One region of the Streptomyces sp. NPDC085946 genome, then DNA from elsewhere that is predicted to be linked to it. Evidence: riboswitches for the same ligand, from Rfam matches in the RefSeq annotation. Region 1 holds a riboswitch; the other holds the start of a gene.
The links. Region 1 has a riboswitch for S-adenosylmethionine ahead of thrC (threonine synthase). Riboswitches for the same ligand answer to the same signal wherever they lie in the genome.
Positions count from the first base shown of each region.

Region 2: another riboswitch for S-adenosylmethionine. It lies ahead of ACIF8T_RS32365 (ABC transporter substrate-binding protein); the one in region 1 lies ahead of thrC (threonine synthase).

Region 1 is NZ_JBITSF010000005.1:83,771-87,201, forward strand. It holds gene ACIF8T_RS12625 (trehalose-6-phosphate synthase) at 1-540, opposite strand, end outside; gene ACIF8T_RS12630 (glucosyl-3-phosphoglycerate synthase) at 612-1,556, opposite strand; SAM riboswitch class I at 1,713-1,859, shown strand; gene thrC (threonine synthase) at 1,878-3,167, shown strand; gene ACIF8T_RS12640 (MoaD/ThiS family protein) at 3,286-3,431, shown strand, end outside.
Region 2 is NZ_JBITSF010000022.1:80,368-83,798, reverse strand. It holds gene ACIF8T_RS32370 (ABC transporter permease) at 1-214, opposite strand, end outside; gene ACIF8T_RS32365 (ABC transporter substrate-binding protein) at 218-1,846, opposite strand; SAM riboswitch class IV at 2,216-2,329, opposite strand; gene ACIF8T_RS32360 (DUF1684 domain-containing protein) at 2,560-3,384, opposite strand.

The sequences.
Region 1 (3,431 bases):
CGGCGCCCACGGCGTGTGCGAGAAGTGCCCGATGCGCAGGTCCGGGCGCAGCTCGCGCAGCATCCCCGGCACCAGCGTCAGGTGGTAGTCCTGCACCACCACCGCCGCGCCGGGCGCCGCCTCCTCGGCGAGCGCCTCGGCGAAGGCCCGGTTGTACGTCTCGTAGGACGCCCACTGACGCCGGAACTCCGTGTCGAAGACCGGCTCCAGCGGGGTCTGGTACAGCATGTGGTGCACGAACCACAGCACGGAGTTGGCGATGCCGTTGTACGCGTCGGCGTGCACGTCGGCCGGCACGTCCAGCATCCGTACGCCGTCCTCGCCGACGCCGCGCGCGACCGCCTCCCGGTCGCCGTCGGACAGCGCCGAGCACACCCACAGCGCACCCGCGTCCGGACCGATCGCCGACAGGCCGGAGACGAGTCCGCCGCCGCCCCGTTTGGCGTGCAGCGAACCGTCCTCGCGCACCTCGTACGAGACCGGTCCGCGGTTGGACGCGACCAGCACCTGGGCACCCTGAGCAGCCTGCGTGGAAGCCATACGCCTCAACCTAGCCCGACCTGAACCGATCAAACGTGCGGACCTGCCGCATCCGGCCGGAAACCGCCCGGTCAGGCCGCTTTCCGGGCCTGGTACTCGGCTATCTCCGCCATCGGCGGCCGCTCCTCGGTGTCCACCGAGTACGTCCGCGGCTCGAACCCGTCCTCGCCCCGCTCGAACTGGGTCAGCGACGGCCGGATCAGGTGCCCGCGGGCCAGCCGCAGCTGGGCGGTGCGGTAGATCGCGGCGGCCATCCGGCCCAGCGCCTGCCCGTCCTGGTGCCGGTGCTTGCGCACCCCCACGTCGACCTGGGCGAGGGCGTCCAGCCCGACCAGGTGCAGGGCGTCCACCAGCATGCCGAGCTCGACGCCGTACCCGACGGGGAACGGCAGCTGCTCCAGCAGGGAGCGGCGGGCCGCGTACTCGCCGCCCAGCGGCTGCACGAAGCCGGCCAGCTGCGGCCAGTGCATGTTCAGCAGCGGGCGGGCCATCAGCTCGGTGACCCGGCCGCCCTGCCCGGCCGCGCCGCCGAGCGGCCGGTCGTACATGGCCTTCACCAGGTCGACGTCCGGGTCGGTGAGCAGCGGGCCCACGATCCCGGCGACGAAGTCGGAGGAGAACTCCTTCAGGTCGGCGTCCACGAAGCAGACGACGTCCCCCCGGGTCACCAGCAGGGACCGCCACAGCACCTCGCCCTTGCCGGGCACGGCGGGCAGGCGGGGCAGGATCGCGTCGCGGTGCACCACCCTCGCGCCCGCGGCGGCGGCCACCTGCGACGTGCGGTCCGTCGACCCGGAGTCGACCACGACGACCTCGTCGACGAGCGGCACCTGCTGCACGAGGTCGTGGCGGATGACGGCGACGATGTCGCCGACCGTCTCCTCCTCGTTGAGGGCGGGCAGGACGACACTGACCGACTGGCCGGTGGCGCGCTTGGCGGCGAGGATCTGGTGGAGCGGGCGATCGGTCACGGACCAGGAGCGGGTGCTCAGCCAGCGCTCGACTTCTTCCAGCACGGTCTGCGGCTCCTCACTGTTCGGATCACGTGGTCTCCGTGTGATCCATCTCGCGGTTCGGACGACTATCTCAACTGTCCTGGCCGTCGGTTACAGTCTTGGACAACGCGGGTGACCATCGCATGTCGGGGGCCACCGCTGCTGACAACCACATACAGCTCATCCAGAGGGGCAGAGGGACACGGCCCGATGAAGCCCCGGCAACCCTCCAGCCGGTCTTGTCACGTCGACGTGGCGAGGCTCCCGGCTAGGGAAGGTGCCAAATCCGTCTCACGGCGAGATGCGTCGTGAGGAAGATGAGGAGAAAGGGCCTCGCCTCACATGGCTGTGCAGACCGTTGCAAGCACCACCGAATCCGCCGCCCCCGTCGACCTGGGCCCCGCCACGGCGCTGTCCTGCCGCGAGTGCGGTCACCGGGTGCCCCTCGGCCCGGTCTTCGCGTGCGAGGAGTGTTTCGGCCCGCTGGAGATCGCGTACGACTTCTCCGGCCACGACGCCGAGGAGCTCCGCAAGCGGATCGAGGCGGGACCCGCGAACATCTGGCGCTACGCGCCGCTGCTGCCCGTCCCCGCGGACGTGGCGGACAAGCCGAACCTGAACCCCGGCTGGACCAAGCTCGTCCGGGCCGACAACCTCGCCCGCGAACTCGGCGTCACCGGCGGGCTGTACGTGAAGGACGACTCCGGCAACCCGACGCACTCCTTCAAGGACCGCGTGGTCGCCCAGGCGCTGGAGGCGGCGCGCGCCTTCGGCTTCACCACCCTGTCGTGCTCCTCCACCGGCAACCTGGCCGGCGCCGTCGGCGCCGCCGCCGCCCGCGCCGGCTTCCGCTCCTGCGTGTTCATCCCGCGCGACCTGGAGCAGGGCAAGGTCGTCATGGCCGCCGTCTACGGCGGCGAGCTCGTCGGCATCGAGGGCAACTACGACGACGTGAACCGCTTCTGCTCCGAGCTGATCGGCGACCCGGCCGGCGAGGGCTGGGGCTTCGTCAACGTCAACCTGCGGCCGTACTACGCGGAGGGGTCCAAGACCCTCGCGTACGAGATCTGCGAGCAGCTCGGCTGGCGGCTGCCGGACCAGATCGTGGTGCCGATCGCCTCCGGCTCGCAGCTCACGAAGATCGACAAGGGTCTCCAGGAGCTGATCCGGCTGGGGCTCGTCGAGGACCGGCCGTACAAGATCTTCGGTGCGCAGGCCGAGGGCTGCTCGCCGGTGTCGACGGCGTTCAAGGCCGGGCACGACGTGGTCCGCCCGCAGAAGCCGAACACCATCGCCAAGTCGCTGGCCATCGGCAACCCGGCCGACGGGCCGTACGTCCTGGACATCGCGCGCCGCACCGGCGGGGCGGTGGAGGACGTCACCGACGAGCAGGTCGTCGACGCGATCAAGCTGCTGGCGCGGACCGAGGGGATCTTCGCGGAGACCGCCGGCGGGGTGACCGTGGGGGTGACCCGCAAGCTGATCGAGAGCGGGGCCCTCGACCCCACGAAGAGCACCGTCGTGCTCAACACCGGCGACGGGCTCAAGACGCTCGACGCCGTGGCGGGCACGGGGCTCACCGCGACGATCCGGCCGAGTCTGGAGTCGTTCCGCGAGGCGGGGCTCGTCTGACGGGCCCGTCCGCCGTCTCCGCCTGCGGGCCGCCCGTGCCGGCCGCGCCCGCACGGCGGCAGCCGCAGATCCCCCCTGCCCCGCGCCCCCGGGGCGTCGTACCGACCGGAGGTCGAAAGTGAGCGTCACCGTCCGCATCCCCACCATCCTGCGCACCTACACCGGCGGTCAGGCCGAGGTCAGCGCGCAGGGCGCCACCCTCGGCGAGGTCATCGCCGACCTGGAGAAGAACCACACGGGGATCGCCGCCCGCGTCCTGGACGA
Region 2 (3,431 bases), on a different contig from region 1:
CGGCGTACTGCACCAGTACCGGCTTGTCGAAGCCGTACTCGTGCCGCAGGGCCGCTGTCCGCTCCGGATCGATCTGCCCCGAGTCCATTCCGGCACCGGCCATCGCGGTGACCGGGTCACCCGGCAGGAAGACCAGCACCAGGAACGAGACCGTGTAGGCGGCCCACAGCACTCCGACCGCCTGCGCCAGGCGTGTGACGACGTAGCGGCGCATGCGTCAGCCGATCCAGGTGTCGTGCAGCTGGAGCCTGCTGGAGGCGTCGAAGTCCAGGTCGTGCACCTTCTTCGCCACGCCCAGCTGGGTCTGGAGCTCCACCACCGGCACGTAGTGGGCGTTGCGCACGATCGACTGCTGCGCCCGGTGGACCAGTCGTTCGCGCTCGGCCGCGTCCGTGGTCGCGGCCTGCGCGGTCAGGGCCGTGTCCAGGTCGCCCGCCGGGATGCGGTAGAAGTTGGCCAGCTCGGTGGAGAAGGAGCTGCGCAGGATGTCCGGGTCGGCGCGGGTGATGTTCCCCCAGGCCGCGTCGTAGTCGCCCGACTGCAGGGTCGGCGTCAGCTGGGTGAGCTGGAGCTGCTTGAGGGTCACTCCGATGCCGACGGCCTTGAGCTGCTGCTGGATCAGCTCCAGCGCGGGCTGGTTGGTCGCCGCGTTGGGGACCCAGTTGATGGTCAGGGTGAGCTTCTTGCCGTCCTTGGCGCGGATGCCGTCGCCGCCTGTCTTCCAGCCGGCCCGGTCCAGCAGGGACCTCGCCCCGGCCGCGTCGAAGGGCAGGTCCGAGGCGAGGCTGGTGTAGTCGGGCGTGGTGTGGGCCAGGACGCTGGTCGCCGCCCGGGTGCCGGTGGGGAACACGGCGTCGGCGATCTGCTGCCGGTCGACGGCGAGCAGGATCGCCCGGCGCACCCGCGCGTCCCTCAGGACCGGCCGCGCGTTGTTGAGCCCGAGACCGAACACCACGCCCGGGTTGGCCCGCCGCTGGAGGGCGGCCTGGCCGCCCTCCAGCGTCGCCTCGTCGGCCTTGCCGACGCTGCTGATCGCGTCCACCTGGCCGGACTGGAGACTGCCGGCCCGCACCCCCGCTTCCGGTACGACCTTGAACACCAGCTCGTCCAGGTACGCCTCGCCCTTCTTGGTCCACCGCGAGGAACCCCAGGCGTAGCCGGTGCGCCTGGCCAGGGTGATCGACCGGTTCTGCACGTACTGCTTCAGCACGAAGGGACCGGAGCCGATCACGCCGTCGCTGCACTTCTGCTGCGGGGTCTTCCTCACGCTCGCCGACGACTCGATCCCCAGCGAGTGTGTCGACGTGGCTTGCAGGAACTGGGCGTTGGGCTCCTTGAAGGTGACCTTGACGGTGAGCGGGTCGACCACGGTGGTGCTCCTGACGCCGCTCAGGTAGCCCTGGGCCAGGGTCCCCAGGGCGCCGAGCTTCGGCACCGCGTCGAAGTTGTCCTTGACCACCTGCGCGGTCAGCTCGGAGCCGTCGCTGAAGGTGACCCCCGGCCTCAGGTGGAAGGTGAACGTAGTCGTGTCGGAGCTGATGTCCCAGCTCTTCGCCAGCCACGGCACGATCTTTCCGGTTCTGGGGTCCTGGTCGGTCAGGGAGTCCACGATCTGGCGCACCGAGTAGATGGTGTCGTTGCTGCCGACCTGCTGCGGATCCACGCAGCCGGCGTCCGAACCCACCGCGAAGGTCAGAGTGCCGCCGGACTTCGGCTTTCCGCTGCCACTGCTGCCGCTGCCGGAGCCGTCGGAACCGGATCCGCAGGCGGTCAGCAGCACACCGGCGGTGAGAAGGGCGGCCAGCGCCGCCCGTCGGGGGGATCTGAAAACCGGAAGTGTTGTCACGGAGGGGTTCTCCTACTCGGGTCACCGGGCACGGGGGTGCCGTACGAGGCGCGGGCGCGCACGGGCGTGCGGTCCCGGTCGGCGCGGTGCCGGTGGCGGGGGAGCGCTGTGCGGACAAGACTCGGGGGAAACGGGGGATCCGGCAGAGGGCGGGATCGGACGGAGACGGTGCGGCGACGACCGGTGCCGGACGCCGACCAGCGGGGAAGGACCCGTCAGGCCTGACAGAGGCAGCTGGTCGAGCGCTTCAGGTCGATGTGGCGCCTGCGCGCGAGCCGGGAGAACACCGTGGCGACGGCGAAGGAGGCACTGAGGTCATCACGGTGACGACGCATGCCGGTCCTCCCCATCTCCGGCCCCGCCGGAGGGGCCACGCGCTTGCGGGGATCGTCGGTGATCCCGCCGGGCTTTCACCTGGAGCACCCCACCGCGCGGGAGGGTTGCCGGTCAGCCAGCCAGGGCTTGACGCTGACACTCAATGCCGTTCGTGATCGTACGGAGCGAACTTGTCGTACGTCAATGCCGCACCGGGGAGGCCCTGTTGGGGACGCCGGGCCGTCTCGGCCGCCGGGTGGGTGCCCATCCCGCCGTCCTCCGGGCGCGTCCGTGCACCGGCGTCCGGGCCGCCGGCCGGAGGCGCTCCCCGGGACCGGGCCGGGCGGGGCACGCGCCGCCGGCCGGCCGCCGTTCCTTCGGCCGGCCGGCGGCCCGGCTCAGGACCCGCCGCGCTCGCGGGGGATCTTCTGGCCCGCCTCGATCGCCACCGGCAGCCGGTTCTCGGCCGGCGGCAGCGGGCAGGTGGCCAGGTCCGTGTAGGCGCACGGCAGGTTCGCGGCGCGGTTGAAGTCCAGCACGACCGTGCCGTCCGCGGTGGGCGGTCCGAGCGTCAGGGCCCGGTTGGCGGCGTAGGTGGTGACCCCGGAGGTCGCGTCGGTGAAGAGCACCATCAGCCGGCCCTCACCCTGCCCGGGGAACGCGGTCAGGGACAGCCGGCGCCCGTCCAGCTCGAACTCGATCCGGCCCGGCGCGTCGTACACGTGCTCGAGGCCCTCGACCGCGGCGCCCACGGTGGTCGGCCGCGGCTCGTCGAAGGGGACGAACCGGCCCGTCACGGCCCAGCGCGGGTCGGGGGCGTAGGCGGGTGTCCCGGTGAAGGCCGTGCGCAGCGGCGCGTCCGGGTGCCGGGGGCGCACGATGTCGTTGCCGCCGCGCTTGGCGACCTCGATGACGGCGTCTCCCCAGACCGCGTCGACGCCGCCGCGTTCGGGAAGGACGCCGAAGCGGTGTTCGCCCCGTACCGGCGTTCCGTCGACGACGAGTTCCTCCCCCTCGTCGAGGGTCACGACGATCCCGTCGGGGCCGGTGTGCCACGCACCGGGCGCGTCGGGGAAGCGCTGCGGCCGGTCGTCGAGCCAGTGCAGGCCGGTGATCGCCAGGAACCCGTGCGGGTCGGCGATCCGGGCCTCCTGGGCGCGGTACCACTTCAGCCAGTCCTCGGTGAAGGCCTGGAGGTCCGTCGCGGTCGCCTCGGTGGTCATACGTTCTCCTTCGTCAGGCGAGGCCCGGCCTCGCACAGGGGTGCAGG